3 regions of the Sphingomonas sp. 2R-10 genome follow, and region 3 is predicted to be linked to each of the others. Evidence: predicted binding sites of a transcription regulator. Region 3 holds the regulator's gene; each other region holds the start of a gene.
What was found. The regulator LexA, encoded in region 3, represses DNA repair genes until DNA is damaged. The targets are predictions, from matches to a motif close to GTTCCNCNCTTGTTCT.
Positions count from the first base shown of each region.

Region 1: QLH51_RS12750 (ImuA family protein) is a predicted target of LexA. The motif match lies at 962-977, and genes of this name have one in related genera.
Region 2: QLH51_RS02530 (ATP-dependent helicase) is a predicted target of LexA. The motif match lies at 999-1,014, and genes of this name have one in related genera.

Region 1 is NZ_JASCXF010000025.1:41,872-44,067, forward strand. Features, by position in the region: gene QLH51_RS12745 (Y-family DNA polymerase) at 1-266, opposite strand, end outside; gene QLH51_RS12750 (ImuA family protein) at 181-942, opposite strand; gene QLH51_RS12755 (hypothetical protein) at 1,111-1,557, shown strand; gene QLH51_RS12760 (hypothetical protein) at 1,554-1,730, opposite strand; gene QLH51_RS12765 (HU family DNA-binding protein) at 1,771-2,040, shown strand; gene QLH51_RS12770 (SOS response-associated peptidase) at 2,087-2,196, shown strand, end outside.
Region 2 is NZ_JASCXF010000004.1:1,526-3,721, forward strand. Features, by position in the region: gene QLH51_RS02520 (MFS transporter) at 1-345, opposite strand, end outside; gene QLH51_RS02525 (UrcA family protein) at 529-831, opposite strand; gene QLH51_RS02530 (ATP-dependent helicase) at 1,018-2,196, shown strand, end outside.
Region 3 is NZ_JASCXF010000027.1:19,655-21,850, forward strand. Features, by position in the region: gene QLH51_RS13260 (alpha-glucuronidase family glycosyl hydrolase) at 1-241, shown strand, start outside; gene lexA (transcriptional repressor LexA) at 411-1,073, opposite strand; gene QLH51_RS13270 (molybdopterin molybdotransferase MoeA) at 1,127-2,196, opposite strand, start outside.

The DNA.
Region 1 (2,196 bases), on a different contig from region 3:
CGGCCCAGCTCGCGCATTGGCGGTTGGGCGTGCACAGGCAGCGCTGCGATCTGTGCCTCGACTTCTTCACGCGACTGCGCGCTGGCCCGCGCCCAGCGCGCACCCGGCCGCCATCCGCCGCCCCGTGGCACCGAACAGGCACCCGGATCGTCGTCGACCGGCAGTTGGAGAGTGGGCCGCTCAGGCGGCCGCGAAGCGGGCCGTTCCAACCGTCTCAGCCGTTCGATGGCCAAGTTCGGCAGGTACAGCGAGACAACCCGTCTCATCGCTGGCCTCCAATATTAGGGAAAACCCCTCACCTCCGCGCTGCCGCGCCAACTCGATCGACCACCTTGCTCTTCCTACACCCGCGACCTCCAACCGCGCCGAAGGCGCGGAGCCGATCCGCCAGCGCGTCCACGCGGCGGATGGCTCCGAGAACGGGTCTTGGTCCCGGTTACGGCGACGCCGCAGCAACAGGACGGGCATGTCAGCTTCAGCCGCCACCAGCTGCAGGCGTCGCGTGGCGACCATCGAGACCTTGCTCGCCTCCGCGACGATCGCCGACGGGGTGCCGTCGCGAACGGCATCTTCGATCACGGCCAGCAGCGTGGCGTCGTCCGGTGGGTGCGCGTAGATGACGCTTGCAGCCGTGAGGCCTGCCTGGGCCAGTCCGGGTGCGTAGATATCTGGCCGGCAGCTCGCCCACAGCACCGGGCCGCCAGCGATCGCCGCCTCGCGCGCCGCGATGCCAGCGAGGAACAGCGTCGTCGCCGCATCGTCGACTAAAGCCCCGGTTTGGGCCGTTGCCTCGTGGAGCGCGCCAGCACGCAAGCCCCCTGCCCCGAGCCGACTATCCACCTCCTCAATGCCGAACGGCAGCACGCGATAATCCGCGATCGGCGTGGCGATCGTCCGGAGATGCGCTATGCTGGGCGCGAAGGAATCAAGGGCAGCGGACATCGTGTTCTAGACTCTACTCGTTCCCTTTATGTTCCGTTACCAAGTCCAACATTGCAAGGGCCGATCATCTCGGTTCGTCGTTTCGCATTGGAACGTCCGCGATACGAAACAGCGACAAAGCATGAAATTCTGCTTCCCACGGACGATCGCGTGACTCATAGAAATGGGATGCCGATCCGCGCCGAAAATCGCTGGCTCTACCCGATCGACTGGCAGCAGCTGTCAGGTACGATCCGGTTTGAACGCGCCGGCAGGCGCTGCGAGCAATGCCGTCGGCCGCACCTTCGGCGGGTGGCGCATCTTGGCGACGGACGCTGGTGGGACGCCGATACGTCGTGCTGGCGATCGGACCAGGGCAAGCGTGTCTCGATGAAGGCTGGCTTCATGCTCGCGAGCGTTCGGATGACCTATGTCGTCCTGGCGTGCGCGCACCTCGATCATGATCCGGGCAACAGCGCGCCCGGAAACCTCCGCGCGCTTTGCCAGCGCTGCCACATGATCCATGATGCGGCCGAGCATCGCTGGCAGCGCTGGTGGAATGTGTTTCGAGTGCGGGCGTTGCGGGATCTGTTCGAGGATCCTCGCATCACTCGCGAGCGACATGCCGTTCGTTAGAGGTCGATGTTGCGCGTCTTCATAGCTTCAGCCGCGAGATCGGCGATCGGCCCTACCCCGCCGACTGCCTCATAGATCACGGTGACGTCGTGGTCCTCGAGCTTGTCGAGCATCAGCGCAACCGCCCGGGCGTTCGCCTCATTCAGCACGGTCTTTGTGTCGTCGCTCGTCATGGGTAAGGATCCCGCTCGTTTTTCAGGGAGCATGAATAGCATGAACATAAGCGAACTGGCCAAGGGCGTTGCCACGTCGACGGGGTCGAGCGAGGCCGACGCCAAGAAGGCGATCACGGCGGTTTTCGATCAGATCGCGGACGCTGCTGCGAAGGGCGATGAAGTCTCGATTCCTGGCTTCGGGAAGTTTGCCGTCAAGGATCGGCCCGAGCGCCAGGGCCGTAATCCGGCGACCGGCGAAGCGATGACGATCGCGGCGTCGAAGAAGGTGTCGTTCACCGCCGCCAAGGGCCTGAAGGACAAGCTCTGACGAACACGCGCCGGCGATCGATCGCCGGCGCCGACAGGAGGCGCGGATGTGTAATCGGTATAGGCTGACCGCGAAGCAAGTCGAGGTGGCTGCGACGTTCGGCATTCGCCCTCCCTACGAGGTCGATGAGACGTTCCCGACCGGTGATATCTTCCC
Region 2 (2,196 bases), on a different contig from region 3:
CAGCACGCACAGCAGCAGCGGCGCGACCCAGCCGATCTGCGCATAGGTTGGCAGGAATGCGATCAGCAGCGTCGACCCGCCCATCAGCATCAGCGAGGCGACCAGCGTCGACTTGCGCCCCAGCCGGTCGCCGAAATGCCCGAACACCGCCGCACCGAGCGGGCGGGCGACGAAGGCAAGGCCGATCGACAGATAGCTCGCCATCAGTTGCGCCGATGCGCTGCCCGAGGGAAAGAACAGCGGCCCGAACACCAGGGTCGCGGCGGTGGCGTAGATATAGAAGTCGTAGAATTCGACCGAGGTGCCGATCAGGCTGGCGATCAGGATGCGGCGATGGGCGCGCATGGGATGGGGGGCGGACATGGTGCCCCGCCTAGCGAGGTGACCGCGGGGGGCAAGAAGCTTTCGCCTTGGGCCGGCGTGGCGCAACTATCGCTGCGCGCCTGCTCGGCCGATCGCCTTCGTCGTCACTCCCGCGCAGGCGGGAATGACGACGAAAGGTCGCGGCCGGCAAGGCGCGGCTCGGGATCACCGCGCGCTGGCGACCGCCACCGGCTTCAGCTGCGCGACGCGAACCTGCGCGTCGCTGGCCATTTCAGTGCGGCAGCGGCGTTCGTCGCTCTGGCCGCGGAAGCCGGGGACGCGCGAGCGGCAGGCGCCGCGGGCGGCGCGGTCGATGCGCGAATCGAGGGTGCGGCGGCCCTCGACGGTGGCGAGGTCCAGCCCGGCATAGGACACGCGCACGGTCACGGGCTCGCGCTCCTCGGCATGGGCGACGGGCGACAGGCAAGCGGCGACGGTCGCCGCGAGGGCGATGAGACGGATGGTCATGGTAGCTCCTGCGGATAGGGTGCCCGTCGCGGCAGCGGTCGTCAGGCCTGACGCCGCCGTCCGCCGGCGCCTGCGCGATACCGTCCGTTTGTTGCGGTGCAACGAAGCAACGGTGGCAGATTGATGACGGTTGGGTAACGAAATCCTCGCTTGTCGCTTTACGGTTCGTTCCCTACCTGTTCGACGATGTCCGTATTTACGCCGCCCGCGCCGACCCCTGCCGATCCCCCCTATCTGCGCGGGCTGAACGACCCGCAGCGCGATGCGGTGCTGACCACCGACGGGCCGGTGCTGGTGCTGGCGGGCGCGGGTACCGGCAAGACCGCGGCGCTGACCGCGCGGCTGGCGCACCTCCTCTACACGCGCCGCGCTTACCCGTCGGAAATCCTGTCGGTGACCTTCACCAACAAGGCGGCGCGCGAGATGCGCGAGCGCGTCGGGCGGCTGGTCGGCGATCTGGTCGAAGGGATGCCATGGCTCGGCACCTTCCACGCGATCGGTGCCAAGATGCTGCGGCGACATGCCGAACTGGTCGGGCTGCAATCGAACTTCACCATCCTCGACACCGACGATCAGCTGCGGCTGCTGAAACAGCTGATCGTCGCCGCCGACCTCGATGAAAAGCGCTGGCCGGCGCGCAGTCTGGCGGGGCTGATCGACGGGTGGAAGAACAAGGGCATGGTTCCGGCCGATGTCGATGCGGGCGAGAGCGAGCGCTTCGCCAATGGCCGTGGCGGCGAGTTGTACCAGCAATATCAGGATCGGTTGAAGGCGGTGAACGCCTGCGACTTCGGCGACCTGCTGCTGCACGTGCTGACGATCCTGCGCACCGACCGCGACGTGCTGGCGCAGTATCAGCAGCGCTTCCGCTACATCATGGTCGACGAATATCAGGACACCAACAGCGTCCAGTATCTGTGGCTGCGGCTGCTGGCGCAGGAGCGGCGCAACCTGTGCTGCGTCGGCGACGACGACCAGTCGATCTATTCGTGGCGCGGCGCGCAGGTGGAGAATATCCTGCGCTTCGAACGCGACTTTCCGGGCGCGAAGATCGTCAAGCTCGAACAGAATTACCGCTCGACGCCGCACATCCTCGGCGCGGCCAGCGGCGTGATCGCGCATAATGGCGGGCGGCTGGGCAAGACGCTGTGGACCGAGACCGATGTCGGCGAGAAGGTGCGCGTCATCGGCGTGTGGGACGGGCCGGAGGAAGCGCGCCGGGTCGGCGACACGATCGAACAGGTGCGACGCGAGGGCAAGAGCCTCGACGACTGTGCCATCCTCGTGCGGGCGCAGCACCAGACGCGCGAGTTCGAGGAACGCTTCATCGGCATCGGCATTCCGTACCGGATCGTCGGCGGCTTC
Region 3 (2,196 bases):
CGCGGCGATGCAGCGGCAATGGGCGGCGCTGGCGGGACAGGTCGATCCGCAGCGGCATGGGGAGGTTGCGCAGTTCCTGACGATCCAGCGCGGCGAGGCGCAGTGGTGGCGCGATGCCTGTATCGCCTATTTCGCCGAAACGTCGGGGCGGGCGTTGCCGGACGGGGTGGTGCCGCCGGCGCATCCGCTGCAATGGTACAAGGCGGTGCGGACGCCCCATGCGCCGGGGAACGGGCGGTAGCGGGCCGTTCGCGGCGGGTGGTGTGCGCCGTTACCGGGGTGACGCTGCTGGCTCCGGAGCTTCGCAAAAGTGGCGGTTTTCCGCCAAAGGTCACGAAAGTCACACTCGCCACGCTTTGTCGTCCGCCACGCTTTGTCGTCGGGATCGGCAACCCCGACGACGTGGGCGGTCAGTAGCGGCGGAGCAGCCCGGCGAGCTTGCCCTGTACGCGGACCTGTTCGGGGCGATAGCGCTGCGGATCGTAGCTGCGGTTCGCCGGGTCGAGGCGGATCATCGCGCCTTCGCGGCGGAAATATTTCAGCGTCGCCTCGCTATCCTCGATCAGCGCGACCACGATTTCGCCGTCGCGCGCGGTTTCGGTACGCCGGACCAGCGCATAGTCGCCGTCGAGGATGCCGGCCTCCACCATCGAATCACCGGCCACTTCGAGCGCATAGTGATCGCCCGCGCCCAGCAGCGCGGCGGGGACGGGGAGCGTCGCCTGCCCCTCGATCGCCTCGATCGGGACGCCAGCGGCGATGCGGCCGTGCAGCGGAAGCTCGACGACGTCGTTCGCCGGCTGCGGCGCGGGACGCGGCGTCGCGGCGGGCCGGGCCGCCGGCTTCTTCGCGACCGGCCGGTCGGGCATCCGCAACACTTCGAGCGCACGGGCGCGGTTGGGCAGGCGACGGATGAACTCGCGTTCCTCCAGCGCCGAGATCAGGCGATGCACGCCCGATTTGGACTTGAGGTCGAGCGCCTCCTTCATCTCCTCGAACGATGGCGATACGCCGGTCGCCTTCAACCGGTCGTCGATGAAGCAGATCAACTCGTGCTGCTTACGCGTCAGCATACCATCCTCCGTCGGAACAGACGTGGAACTAATAGGAAACGATTTTCTTGCCGTCAAGCGAGTTGCAGGATTTCCGCCGAGTCGCCGGTGTCGGCCGCCGGGGCATGTGGCGGGCGCACGATCAGGCAGTCCGACCGGGCGAGGGTGCGCAGCATCGAGCTGTCTTGGATCGCGGCGGTCGATGCCTGTCCGTCGACCAGCGTCGCGCGCAGATAGTCCTGCCGTGCGCCGTTGGCGGGCAGCGGATGGGCGAGCGTCGCGCGGACGGTGCGCGGCAACGGGTCGGCGGCGCCGGCGAGTCGCGCGACCAGCGGGCGGACGAACAGCAGCGCCGTGATGTACGACGACACCGGATTGCCCGGCAGGCCGAGCACCGCGGCATCGCGCAGCCGGCCGGACAGCATCGGCTTGCCCGGCCGCAGCGCGATCCGCCAGAAATCGAGCGTGCCGCCCGCCGCGACTAGTGCCGGGCGGACGAGGTCGTGATCGCCGACCGACGCGCCCCCCGTGGTGACCAGCAGGTCGCAATCGACCGCCGTAAAGGCATCGACCAGCGCATCCATCCGGTCGGGCAGGATGCCGAGATCGATGCGCTCGACCGGCAGATCGGCGAGCAGGCCGGCGAGCATCAGCCCGTTGGTTTCGGGGAGCTGGTCGTCGCCGATGGCCTGTCCGGCGGGGACCAGTTCGTCACCCGTGGCGGCAATCGCGACGCGAACGCGGCGGCCGACCGGCAGCGCGCCGTGGCCGGCGATGGCGGCCAGCGCCGCGCGGGCCGGGGTGATGCGCTCCCCCGCGGCGATCAGCAATTCTCCTGCGCGGAAGTCGAGGCCGGCGCGGCGGACATTGCCGCCACGCACCGGGCCTTCTCCGGCGAGCGACAGCCGGGCACCGTCGCGGGTCGCTTCCTCCTGCACCAGCACGCAGTCGGTGCCGGTCGGCATCGCCGCGCCGGTGAAGATGCGGGTCGCCTGCCCCGGGGCGACCGTGCCGGGGAAGGAGGCACCCGCCGCGCTTTCGCCGATCACGTTCCACGGTCCGGGCAGGTCGTCGAAGCGGATCGCGTAGCCGTCCATCGCCGAGAGCGGCCGGGCGGGCTGGGTGCGGCGGGCGACGATGTCGG